3 regions of the Thauera sp. 27 genome follow, and region 3 is predicted to be linked to each of the others. Evidence: predicted binding sites of a transcription regulator. Region 3 holds the regulator's gene; each other region holds the start of a gene.
What was found. Region 3 encodes HrcA, which represses chaperone genes, less so after heat shock. Its sites were predicted from a motif close to TNTTAGCACTCNNNGNCNNNGAGTGCTAANA; they were not measured.

Region 1: B447_RS03115 (protein-L-isoaspartate O-methyltransferase family protein) is a predicted target of HrcA. The motif match lies at 1,644-1,674, and genes of this name have one in related genera.
Region 2: groES (co-chaperone GroES) is a predicted target of HrcA. The motif match lies at 1,587-1,617, and genes of this name have one in related genera.

What each region holds. Positions count from the first base shown of each region.
Region 1 covers NZ_AMXB01000004.1:100,036-103,311, forward strand. The annotation lists gene B447_RS03105 (TolC family outer membrane protein) at 1-603, opposite strand, end outside; gene B447_RS03110 (rhodanese-like domain-containing protein) at 641-964, opposite strand; gene B447_RS03115 (protein-L-isoaspartate O-methyltransferase family protein) at 972-1,625, opposite strand; gene B447_RS22805 (carbonic anhydrase) at 1,758-3,276, opposite strand, start outside.
Region 2 covers NZ_AMXB01000036.1:29,727-33,002, forward strand. The annotation lists gene B447_RS17090 (L-serine ammonia-lyase) at 89-1,468, shown strand; gene groES (co-chaperone GroES) at 1,732-2,022, shown strand; gene groL (chaperonin GroEL) at 2,076-3,276, shown strand, end outside.
Region 3 covers NZ_AMXB01000040.1:23,394-26,669, forward strand. The annotation lists gene recN (DNA repair protein RecN) at 1-314, opposite strand, end outside; gene B447_RS17950 (NAD kinase) at 426-1,310, opposite strand; gene hrcA (heat-inducible transcriptional repressor HrcA) at 1,430-2,458, shown strand; gene hemH (ferrochelatase) at 2,516-3,276, shown strand, end outside.

The DNA of each region.
Region 1 (3,276 bases), on a different contig from region 3:
CGCGACCTCGAGCTGGTTTGCAGCAGCGATCTCCTGTGCCGAGGCAAGATCGAAGCGCGACTGCGCCTCGTGCACGTCGGTGATGGTGACCGTGCCAACTTCGAAGCTCGTTCGCGCCAGTTCAAGCTGCTCGGCTGCAGCGGCGCGCAACTGGTCCACGGCTGCGAGCGCATCCTGGGCAATCAGCACATTGAAATAGGCTTCCGCGACCCGCAGCACGAGATCCTGGCGGGCGATGCCGAACTGGGTTTCGGACAGCGCAGTCTGCAGTTCGCCCTGCTTGTACTGTACCCAGTTTTGCCAGCGGAACAGCGGCTGGGTGAGCTGCACGCCGTAGCCATTGCTGTTGTAGCTGCGCTCAAGACTGCCACTGGTAGAGCGCAGTTCGGAATCGTTCCAGGTCGTGTTGGCCGACAGGCCGATCTGCGGCAGCAAGCCAGCACGGCCCTGAACGACACGCTCCCGGCCGGCCTCGAGCTCGGCACGTGCAGCGGCAAGGCGCGCATCGTTGGCCAGCGCATCCTGATAAGCCTGCATCAGATCCGCTGCCATTGCACCGGCCGAGAACAAGCCTGCGATGCACACCGCCAACAGTCGCTTCATCCGAACCTCCGCTCCTTGCCTCATCCAGGGCGTGGCATCAGTACTGCGGCATGCGCGGGTCGACCTGCGCTGCCCAGCCAGCCACGCCACCTGCCAGGTTGATCACATTACTGAAGCCCTGGCGCTGCAGAAAGACGCATACCTGGGCACTGCGCCCGCCATGGTGGCAGACAACGATGGTCTCGCGGTCGCGGTCGAGTTCGCCGACGCGCGCGGGGACACTTGCCATCGGCATCAGCACCGAGCCGTCGATGTGACAGATCTCGAACTCCCAAGGCTCGCGCACGTCGAGCAGCAGCGGCAGTCCCTGCTCTGATTCCGCGAGGCGCTCGGCAAGCTGCACTGGAGTGATCTGGTGCATGGCGGGCTCAGAAACTGAAAGTCTCGCCGCGCGCGGCGTTGCTGATCATGGGCACGACGGTCTCGAAGATGTCCTCGGTACGGAAACGCCCCTCGGCTTCGCAGGTGACCAGCCGCGCCTTCATGACCGGCGCCTCGCCAACGAACGCGAACAGACGGCCGCCGACCTTGAGTTGCTCGAGCAGCGCCTGAGGTACGAACGGCAGCCCACCGGAGACCACGATGACATCGTAGGGCGCGCGCTCGGGCCAGCCCGCGACACCGTCGCCCTGGATGACGACCACGTTGTCGACACCATTGCGCTCGAGGTTCGCGCCAGCGAGCCTGACCAGCTCCGGCTCGATCTCGATCGTGCGCACCCAGTCGCAGCGCGCCGCGAGCAGGGCGGCAAAATAGCCCGAGCCGGTGCCGATCTCGAGCACCGAATCACCCTTGGCAACGCGCAGCGCCTGCAACACCTTGCCCTCGATGACAGGCTTGAGCATCACTTGGCCGCAGCCAATGGGAATCTCGACATCGGCGAACGCCAGTTCGCGATGCGCCTTGGGCACGAACTCCTCGCGCTTGACGGTCATCAGGAGGTCGAGCACATCCTGATCCAGCACCTCCCAGGGGCGGATCTGCTGCTCGACCATGTTGAAGCGCGCTTTCTCGAAGTTCATCGGGGACTCCATGCAATATATTAGCACACGCTAATGGATAGCGTTATCCGGAAGGCCAAAACCTTGGCATTCTAGCGCAGATGCTGCAGCGCGATCCGCTGCATGTCACCAAGGCACATCCGAACGGAGCAATCAGCGTGACTCGAGCAGCAGACGACCGTTGTGCGGCTGGATGGGCCGGCCGTTGCGGGGATAGAGGCGCGCGAAGACCGCGAGTTGGTCATGGGAGATCGGCACCGGCTGCTTCATCACCACCCAAAGTACGTCTTCGGTGCAGGGAGGCGCAGGGAGTGAGCCGATGTAGAGGAAATGCCCCGGATTCGACGGCACCATCGAAGGCAGATCGAGCACGGCGTCAGGCGCGAACGCCCGTCCGCGATCCAGCGGCAGATTGTTGAAAATAGTCTGCAACACCTCGTTGGGCGTATCCCCAGCCTCGAGCAACAAGGACAGAATCGCAACCTGCCCGTCTTCGCTGCGGTGCTCCAGATACATGGCCATGTCGTGCGCCATGCCGCCGATGCGATCCTGCGAGGGACGATGCAGCGTGAAGCGCTCGAGCGCGTAGCGGGTGCCGCGCACCACGATGCTCAGGCCCTCGCCCACATCCACCTGAAGGGTGTTTCCGGTATCGCGGATGCGAAATCCGCTGCGGCGGTAATCGAACTCGACAGGCGCCAGATCCACAGCGATGCCGTCGCGCAGGTCGATCGGCGACTGACGCCGCCCCTCTGCGCACAGGCGCCACTCCGGCCGCAACGCGGCCCAATGCTCGGGGCCAGTCTCACCCGCGTAACTCCAGCTGGGCTCGAGCGCCGGCCGTGTCACACGGACGCCACCACGCTCGCCGACGGACTGCTCAGCGGCACGCGCGATACGGGCGCGCTCCGCTGCGCCGCCGTCGGCGGGCAATCGCGGCCTGACCGGCTCGGTGCGCACTGGCGTGCGCGGTTCGGGCGGACGGGTGACTGGCCGCTGGGGCGTAGCCGCGGATGAACGGGGAGCGGGCTGCGCGACGGCTGCAGCGGACGCCGGCCGTGAAGCGGTAGCCTCGCTCCGCGGAGCAGGCGCCGATACAGGCGCCGAAGCGGGCGTCGGAGAGGGCGTCGGAGAGGGCGTCGGAGAGGGCGTCGGAGAGGGCGTCGACACCTGCGCGGCCGCCCCCTGTGACGGGCCAATGCGGGGCAGTGCCGGCAAAATGGAGGGCTGCGCCTCCTGCGTGGCAGGGGACGCGTCCCCAGTGCGAATGGTGCCTGAGGCGAATTTCGCGGGGATGCGAACCACGGGCTCGGGAAGTGAAGGAGCAGGCTCCGCAGCCACGGCAACCGGCGCCGGAGCGGGCGGCGCCGAAGCAGCGGGCGGCATCGGCGCCGCGGCAGGCGTCACCGGCGGCGCTGGCTGCACCGGCGGCACGGATGGCCCCGGGGCCGATACCGGAGGCTGCACGGTAGCCGGCGCCACTGCAATGGCGGCAGGCGCGGCCGGCGGCACTGCAGCGGCAGGCCGGGCAGGCGGCGGCGCAGGAGCGGCATTGGCAACTGGCGCGGCAGCCGGTGCAGCAAGCCGAGCCGCCTCGTTGGCGAGCTTGAGCAACTCTGCGGCACTGGGCGGATCGCATACCTCCCGCCACATGCGCTCGTCCACGGAATTA
Region 2 (3,276 bases), on a different contig from region 3:
GTGGCGCGGCGCTCGCGGTAGGCTGCACGCGAGTATGCTCATCATTGCGGAATTAGTCGGCACGACTGAGATTCTAGCGGGGGGGTATATGAGCATCAGTGTCCTGGACTTGTTCAAGGTCGGCATCGGGCCGTCCAGTTCGCACACCGTCGGCCCCATGCGTGCCGCCCACGATTTCGTCGCAGCGCTCGGGGGCCGTGGGCTGGTGGATGCGGTGACGCGGATCGAGGTGAAACTCTACGGCTCCCTGTCGGCGACGGGTGTCGGTCATGGCACCGACCGGGCCGTGGTTGCAGGCCTCATGGGGGCTCGCCCGGACGAGGTTGATCCCGATTTCCTGGGTGATGCGGTGGATGCCGTACGTATCGATGGCGTATTGCCGTTGCCCGGTGGGGGTGAGCTGGCATTCGACTGGGCGCGCGACATGCGCCTGCTGCCCGTGAGCTTGCCCTACCACCCGAACGCGATGCGCCTGGCGGCCTACGGCGAGGCCGGCCTCCTGCATGAGAACACCTATTACTCAGTCGGTGGCGGCTTTGTGATCGACGAGGCACAAGCCCAGTCAGGTGACTTGGCGGCGGAGGAACTGGCGCTGCCTTACCCTTTCGCCACCGCGTCCGAGTTGCTCGCGCAGTGTCGCCGCCATGGTCTGCGCATCAGTCAGCTGATGCTCGCCAACGAGGGCGCCTGGCGCAACGAGGATGATACGCGGCAGGCACTGCAGCGTATCTGGGCGGTGATGCAGGCCTGCGTGGCACGGGGCATGCGCCATGAGGGCGTGTTGCCAGGCGGGCTCAATGTGCGGCGCCGCGCTCCGGACCTGCATCGCACGCTCAGCGCACGGGCGGCGGGCCGCAACCTGATCAGCGACACGATGGCAGCGCTCGACTGGGTCAATCTGTTCGCGCTGGCAGTCAATGAGGAAAATGCCGGAGGTGGTCGCGTGGTCACCGCGCCTACCAACGGGGCAGCTGGCATCATCCCTGCCGTGCTGCACTACTACATGAAGTTCATGCCGGGCAGCAGTACGCGCGACGTGGAGGACTTCCTGCTTGCGGCGGCGGCCGTGGGCGTGCTTTGCAAGACGAACGCCTCGATCTCGGGCGCGGAGGTCGGCTGCCAGGGCGAGGTCGGTTCGGCCTGTGCGATGGCTGCTGCAGGCTTGACCGAGGTGCTGGGCGGCAGCCCCGAGCAGGTCGAAAATGCGGCCGAGATCGGCCTCGAGCACAACCTCGGCCTGACCTGCGACCCGATCGGCGGTCTTGTGCAGGTGCCCTGCATCGAGCGCAACGCGATGGCCTCGGTGAAGGCCATCAACGCCGCCCAACTTGCCCTGCGCGGCGACGGCGCACACACGGTCTCGCTCGATCAGGCGATCCGCACCATGCGCGATACCGGTCGCGACATGCTCGACAAGTACAAGGAGACCTCGCGCGGCGGCCTGGCGGTGAGCTTCCCCGAGTGCTGAACAATGCTGTGCTGGCCGAGTTCTGGTGTAGAGGCAGGGAGCCTGCGCCGCATGAGCGATGCTGCCGAACAAATAGTTTCGGCCTCCCACCCTTGAAATCCATTGGGGCCGTCCCTATTATTAGCACTCGTTGGCGGTGAGTGCTAACACGTGGCGGCGATCAGTCGCACCCGTTGGTGCTCAAGCCACTGCAGATTCACCCGCGGGCTTTGCCCGCGGATCAATCAACCCAAACAGTTGAACCGTAACAAGGAGAGAACTCGATGAAGATTCGTCCCCTGCACGATCGCGTGATCGTCAAGCGTCTGGAAGCCGAGCGCAAGACCGCCAGCGGCATCGTGATCCCGGACAGCGCCGGCGAGAAGCCCGATCAGGGCGAAGTCCTGGCTGTCGGCAACGGCAAGATCCTGGACGACGGCAAGGTGCGTCCGATGGCCGTCAAGGTGGGCGACAAGGTGCTGTTCGGCAAGTATGCCGGCCAGACCGTGAAGGTCGAAGGCGAAGAGCTCCTCGTGATGCGCGAGGAAGACATCATGGGCGTGGTCGAGGCCTGAGCCTCCTGCAAGCCCCTGCAACGCTAATCGAAACAATTCAGGAGTTCTGAAGAATGGCAGCTAAAGAAGTCAAGTTTGGTGATTCCGCCCGCGAGCGCATGGTCGCCGGCATCAACATCCTGGCCAACGCGGTCAAGGTGACCCTGGGCCCGAAGGGTCGCAACGTGGTGCTCGAGCGCTCCTTCGGCGCCCCCACCGTGACCAAGGACGGCGTCTCCGTCGCCAAGGAAATCGAGCTGAAGGACAAGTTCGAGAACATGGGCGCACAGATGGTCAAGGAAGTTGCTTCCAAGACCTCGGACATCGCTGGTGACGGCACCACCACCGCCACCGTGCTGGCCCAGTCGATCGTGCGCGAAGGCATGAAGTACGTCGCCGCCGGCATGAACCCGATGGACCTGAAGCGCGGCATCGACAAGGCTGTCGTGGCCACCATCGAAGAGCTGAAGAAGCTGTCGAAGCCGTGCTCGACCAACAAGGAAATCGCCCAGGTCGGCTCGATCTCGGCCAACTCCGACAGCGACATCGGCGACATCATTGCCCGCGCCATGGACAAGGTCGGCAAGGAAGGCGTGATCACCGTCGAGGACGGCAAGTCGCTGCAGAACGAGCTCGACGTCGTCGAGGGCATGCAGTTCGACCGCGGCTACCTGTCGCCTTACTTCATCAACAACCCGGACAAGCAGGTTGCCATTCTCGAGCAGCCCTTCGTCCTGCTCTTCGACAAGAAGATCTCCAACATCCGTGACCTGCTGCCGGTGCTCGAGCAGGTTGCCAAGGCCGGCCGTCCGCTGCTGATCATCGCCGAGGACGTCGAGGGCGAAGCCCTGGCCACCCTGGTGGTGAACAACATCCGCGGCATCCTCAAGACCTGCGCCGTCAAGGCTCCGGGCTTCGGCGACCGTCGCAAGGCCATGCTGGAAGACATCGCCATCCTCACCGGCGGCCAGGTCATCGCCGAAGAAGTCGGCCTGACCCTCGAAAAGGCGACCCTGGACGACCTCGGCCAGGCCTCCCGCATCGAGATCGGCAAGGAAAACACCATCATCATCGACGGCGCCGGCCAGGCCGAGCGCATCGAAGCCCGCGTCAAGCAGATCCGCGTGCAGATCGAGGAAGCGACCTCGGACTACGACCGCGAGAAGCTGCAGGAGCGCGTCGCCAAGCTGGCGGGTGGTGTTGCGGTGATCAAGGTCGGCGCTGCCACCGAAGTCGAGATGAAGGAGAAGAAGGCCCGCGTCGAAGACGCCCTGC
Region 3 (3,276 bases):
CGGCTGCGCCCGCCTGCATCAAGCGTGCGACGAAGGATCAACGCCCCATCGTCAGTGGGCAAGGCCTGCTCGCGCAGCCAGTCAAGCAGTTCGCCGGCGGCAGGCAGGTCGAACTCCGCGCTCACCTCCGCACGCTCGCAGCCCTGCCGCACCATCGCCGCTTCGCCACGGCCGCCGAGGGCGAGCCCCAGCGCGTCGAGCAAGATCGACTTACCGGCGCCGGTCTCCCCGGTCAGGGCGCCGAAACCGGCCTCGAACTCCAGCTCGAGGCGATCGACGATTACGAAGTCGCGGATGGTCAGATTACGCAGCATGGGAATCGATCAGTCGGAGGCAAGGCGCGGTGGAAACAACCCACGACAGCGTGCTCGACCCGGCGCAGCCCGGGCGCTCACGAGCCGCAAGGTCACGACCACCGCGGGGAATCAGTTGTGTCTGGGCGAAGCACTCCAGTGCAGCTTCTCGCGCAACATCGCAAAATAGCTGTACCCCTCCGGATGCAGCAGACGCAGCGCGCGCGACGACCGCGTCAGGCGCACCCGATCCCCTGAGCGCAGATCGAAACGCGTCTGGCCGTCGAAATGCACGCGCGCATCCTGGTGCGGCAAGAGGTCGATGTCGATCCGGCAGGTATCGGGAATGGTGATCGGACGCGCCGTGAGCGCATGCGGACACAGGGGCACGAGGGCGATCCCGCCCACGCTCGGGTGCAGGATCGGACCATTGGCGGAGAGGACATAGGCGGTCGACCCTGTCGGCGTCGACACGATCATGCCGTCCGAGCGCTGGGTGTAGACAAACTCACCGTCGATGGAGAGATCGAATTCGATCATGCGCCCCAGGTCGCCCTTGTTCACCACGACATCGTTGAGCGCCAGGGTGTGGAACACGCGTTCGCCCGCGCGCAGCACCTCGGCGTCGAGCATGAAGCGGGTTTCCTCGCTGAAGCGGCCATCGAGCATCTCGCCGAGGCGCTCGCAAGCGTCGGTGCGCGAGATGTCGGTCAGGAAGCCGAGGCGCCCGAGATTGACCCCCACCAGCGGAACACCGTGTTCGATCAGCCGGCGCGCACTGTGCAGCATGCTGCCATCGCCGCCGATGACCACGGCCAGATCGGCCTCGGCACCGATATGTTCATAGCTGGCGACCGGAAAGTCGGGCGTGCCGCCGATGAAACTTGCCGTGCCTTGCTCGATCAGTACCTTGAGCCCGCGCTCACGTAGAAAACGCGCAATCGAAGTCACCGACTCGGCAACGTCGGCGCTCTGGTATTTGCCAATCAGGGCGATGGTCTGGAAGCTGAAGCTCATGAGCGCGGATTAAACCACATTCATGCAAGCCGCCGACAACACCCGACGTCGAAGATACCCCTCTCAGTGCGCCTGCACGCGGCATTCCGGTGCATTTCGAAGTATAGTTCTCGACTGAAATGAACGCCCTCGACGCCCGCTCCCAGATCCTGCTCAAGACCCTGATCGAACGCTATATTGCGGACGGTCTGCCGGTCGGTTCGCGCGCACTGTCCCGCTTCTCCGGTCTGGACCTGTCGCCGGCCACGGTGCGCAACGTGATGAGCGATCTCGAGGAGATGGGCCTCATCGCCAGTCCGCACACTTCTGCCGGGCGCATCCCCACCGCACGCGGTTACCGCTTCTTCGTCGACTCGCTGCTCACGGTGCAGCCGCTCGAGAACGCCCGCGTGCGCGCCCTTGAGGGCCAGTTCCTGCCCGACCAGCCCCAGCGCCTGATCAACTCCGCCTCGCACCTGTTGTCCGAACTCACCCAGTTCGCGGGCATCGTCGTGGCGCCGCGCAAGGAAGCCATCCGCATCCGCCAGTTCGAGTTCGTCAGCCTGGCCGAGACGCGCATCCTGCTCATCATCGTCACCACCGCCGGCGACGTGCAGAACCGGATTCTGGTCACCCGTCGCGGCTACAGCGGCGCCGAACTCAGCGCGGCCGCAAGCTACCTCAACGAACACTTCGCCGGCCTTGGCTTCGACGAGATCCGCCGCCGCCTTGGCGAGGAACTGCGCCAGTTGCGCAGCGACATGACCGAACTGATGACGGCGACCGTGGATGCCGGCACCGAGGCTGCAGAAGAGAACGCTTCGAGCTACGTGATTTCGGGTGAGACCAATCTGCTCGACTTCGAGGACCTGTCGTCAAACATGTCCCGCTTGCGCGAACTGTTCAAGCTGTTCGAGCAGCGCACCGGCCTGATCCAGCTGCTGGACCTTTCCAACCGTGCCGACGGCGTCCAGATCTTCATTGGCGACGAATCCGGCCTGGCCCCGCTCGACGGCTGCAGCGTGATCACCGCACCCTACGAGGTCGACGGCCGCATCGTGGGCTCGCTCGGGGTCATCGGCCCCACCCGCATGGCCTACGACCGCGTGATTCCGATCGTCGACATCACGGCACGACTGCTCTCGAACGCCCTGTCTTCGAACCATTGATGGGCCGTAGCCGGCCTTCGGCCCGGCTCGCTCGCCCGCCCGCCGACAAGGACCCCGATGTCTCGTTACTGGACCGAACCGCCGTTCAAGCACGGCTCCGAAACCCGCACCGGCGTGCTGCTGGTAAACCTCGGCACACCCGACGCACCCACCGCTGCCGCACTACGCCCCTACCTCAAGCAGTTCCTGTCCGACCCGCGCGTGGTCGAGATCCCGCGCCTGATCTGGTGGCCGATCCTCAACGGCATCATCCTCAACACCCGTCCCAAGGCCTCGGCGCGCAAGTACGCGAGCGTGTGGATGGACGAAGGCTCACCGCTGAAAGTCCACACCGAACGCCAGGCCAAGCTGCTGGCAGGCTACCTGCTCAAGGCCGGCCATGGCGAACTCGACATCGCCTACGCCATGCGCTACGGCAAGCCCTCCATCGCCGACACGCTCAACGGCATGCGCAGCCGCGGCTGTACGCGCATCCTGGTGGTGCCGATGTACCCGCAGTACTCGGCCAGCACGACGGCGACCGTCATCGACGAGGTCGGGCGCTGCCTCGCGCACTGGCGCAACCAGCCAGAGATCCGCTTCGTGCGCAGCTTCCAGGACGATCCCGGCTACATTGCCGCCCTGGTCGCGAGCGTACGCGAGCACTGGGCTGTCCATGGCGAACCGGATCGACTCCTGCTGAGCTTCCATGGCGTACCACGGCGCTCCCTCGACCTCGGCGATCCCTACCACTGCGAATGCCACAAGACCGGCCGCCTCGTGGCCGAAGGCCTGGGCGTCGCACCCGAGCGCGTACTGGTCACCTTCCAGTCCCGTTT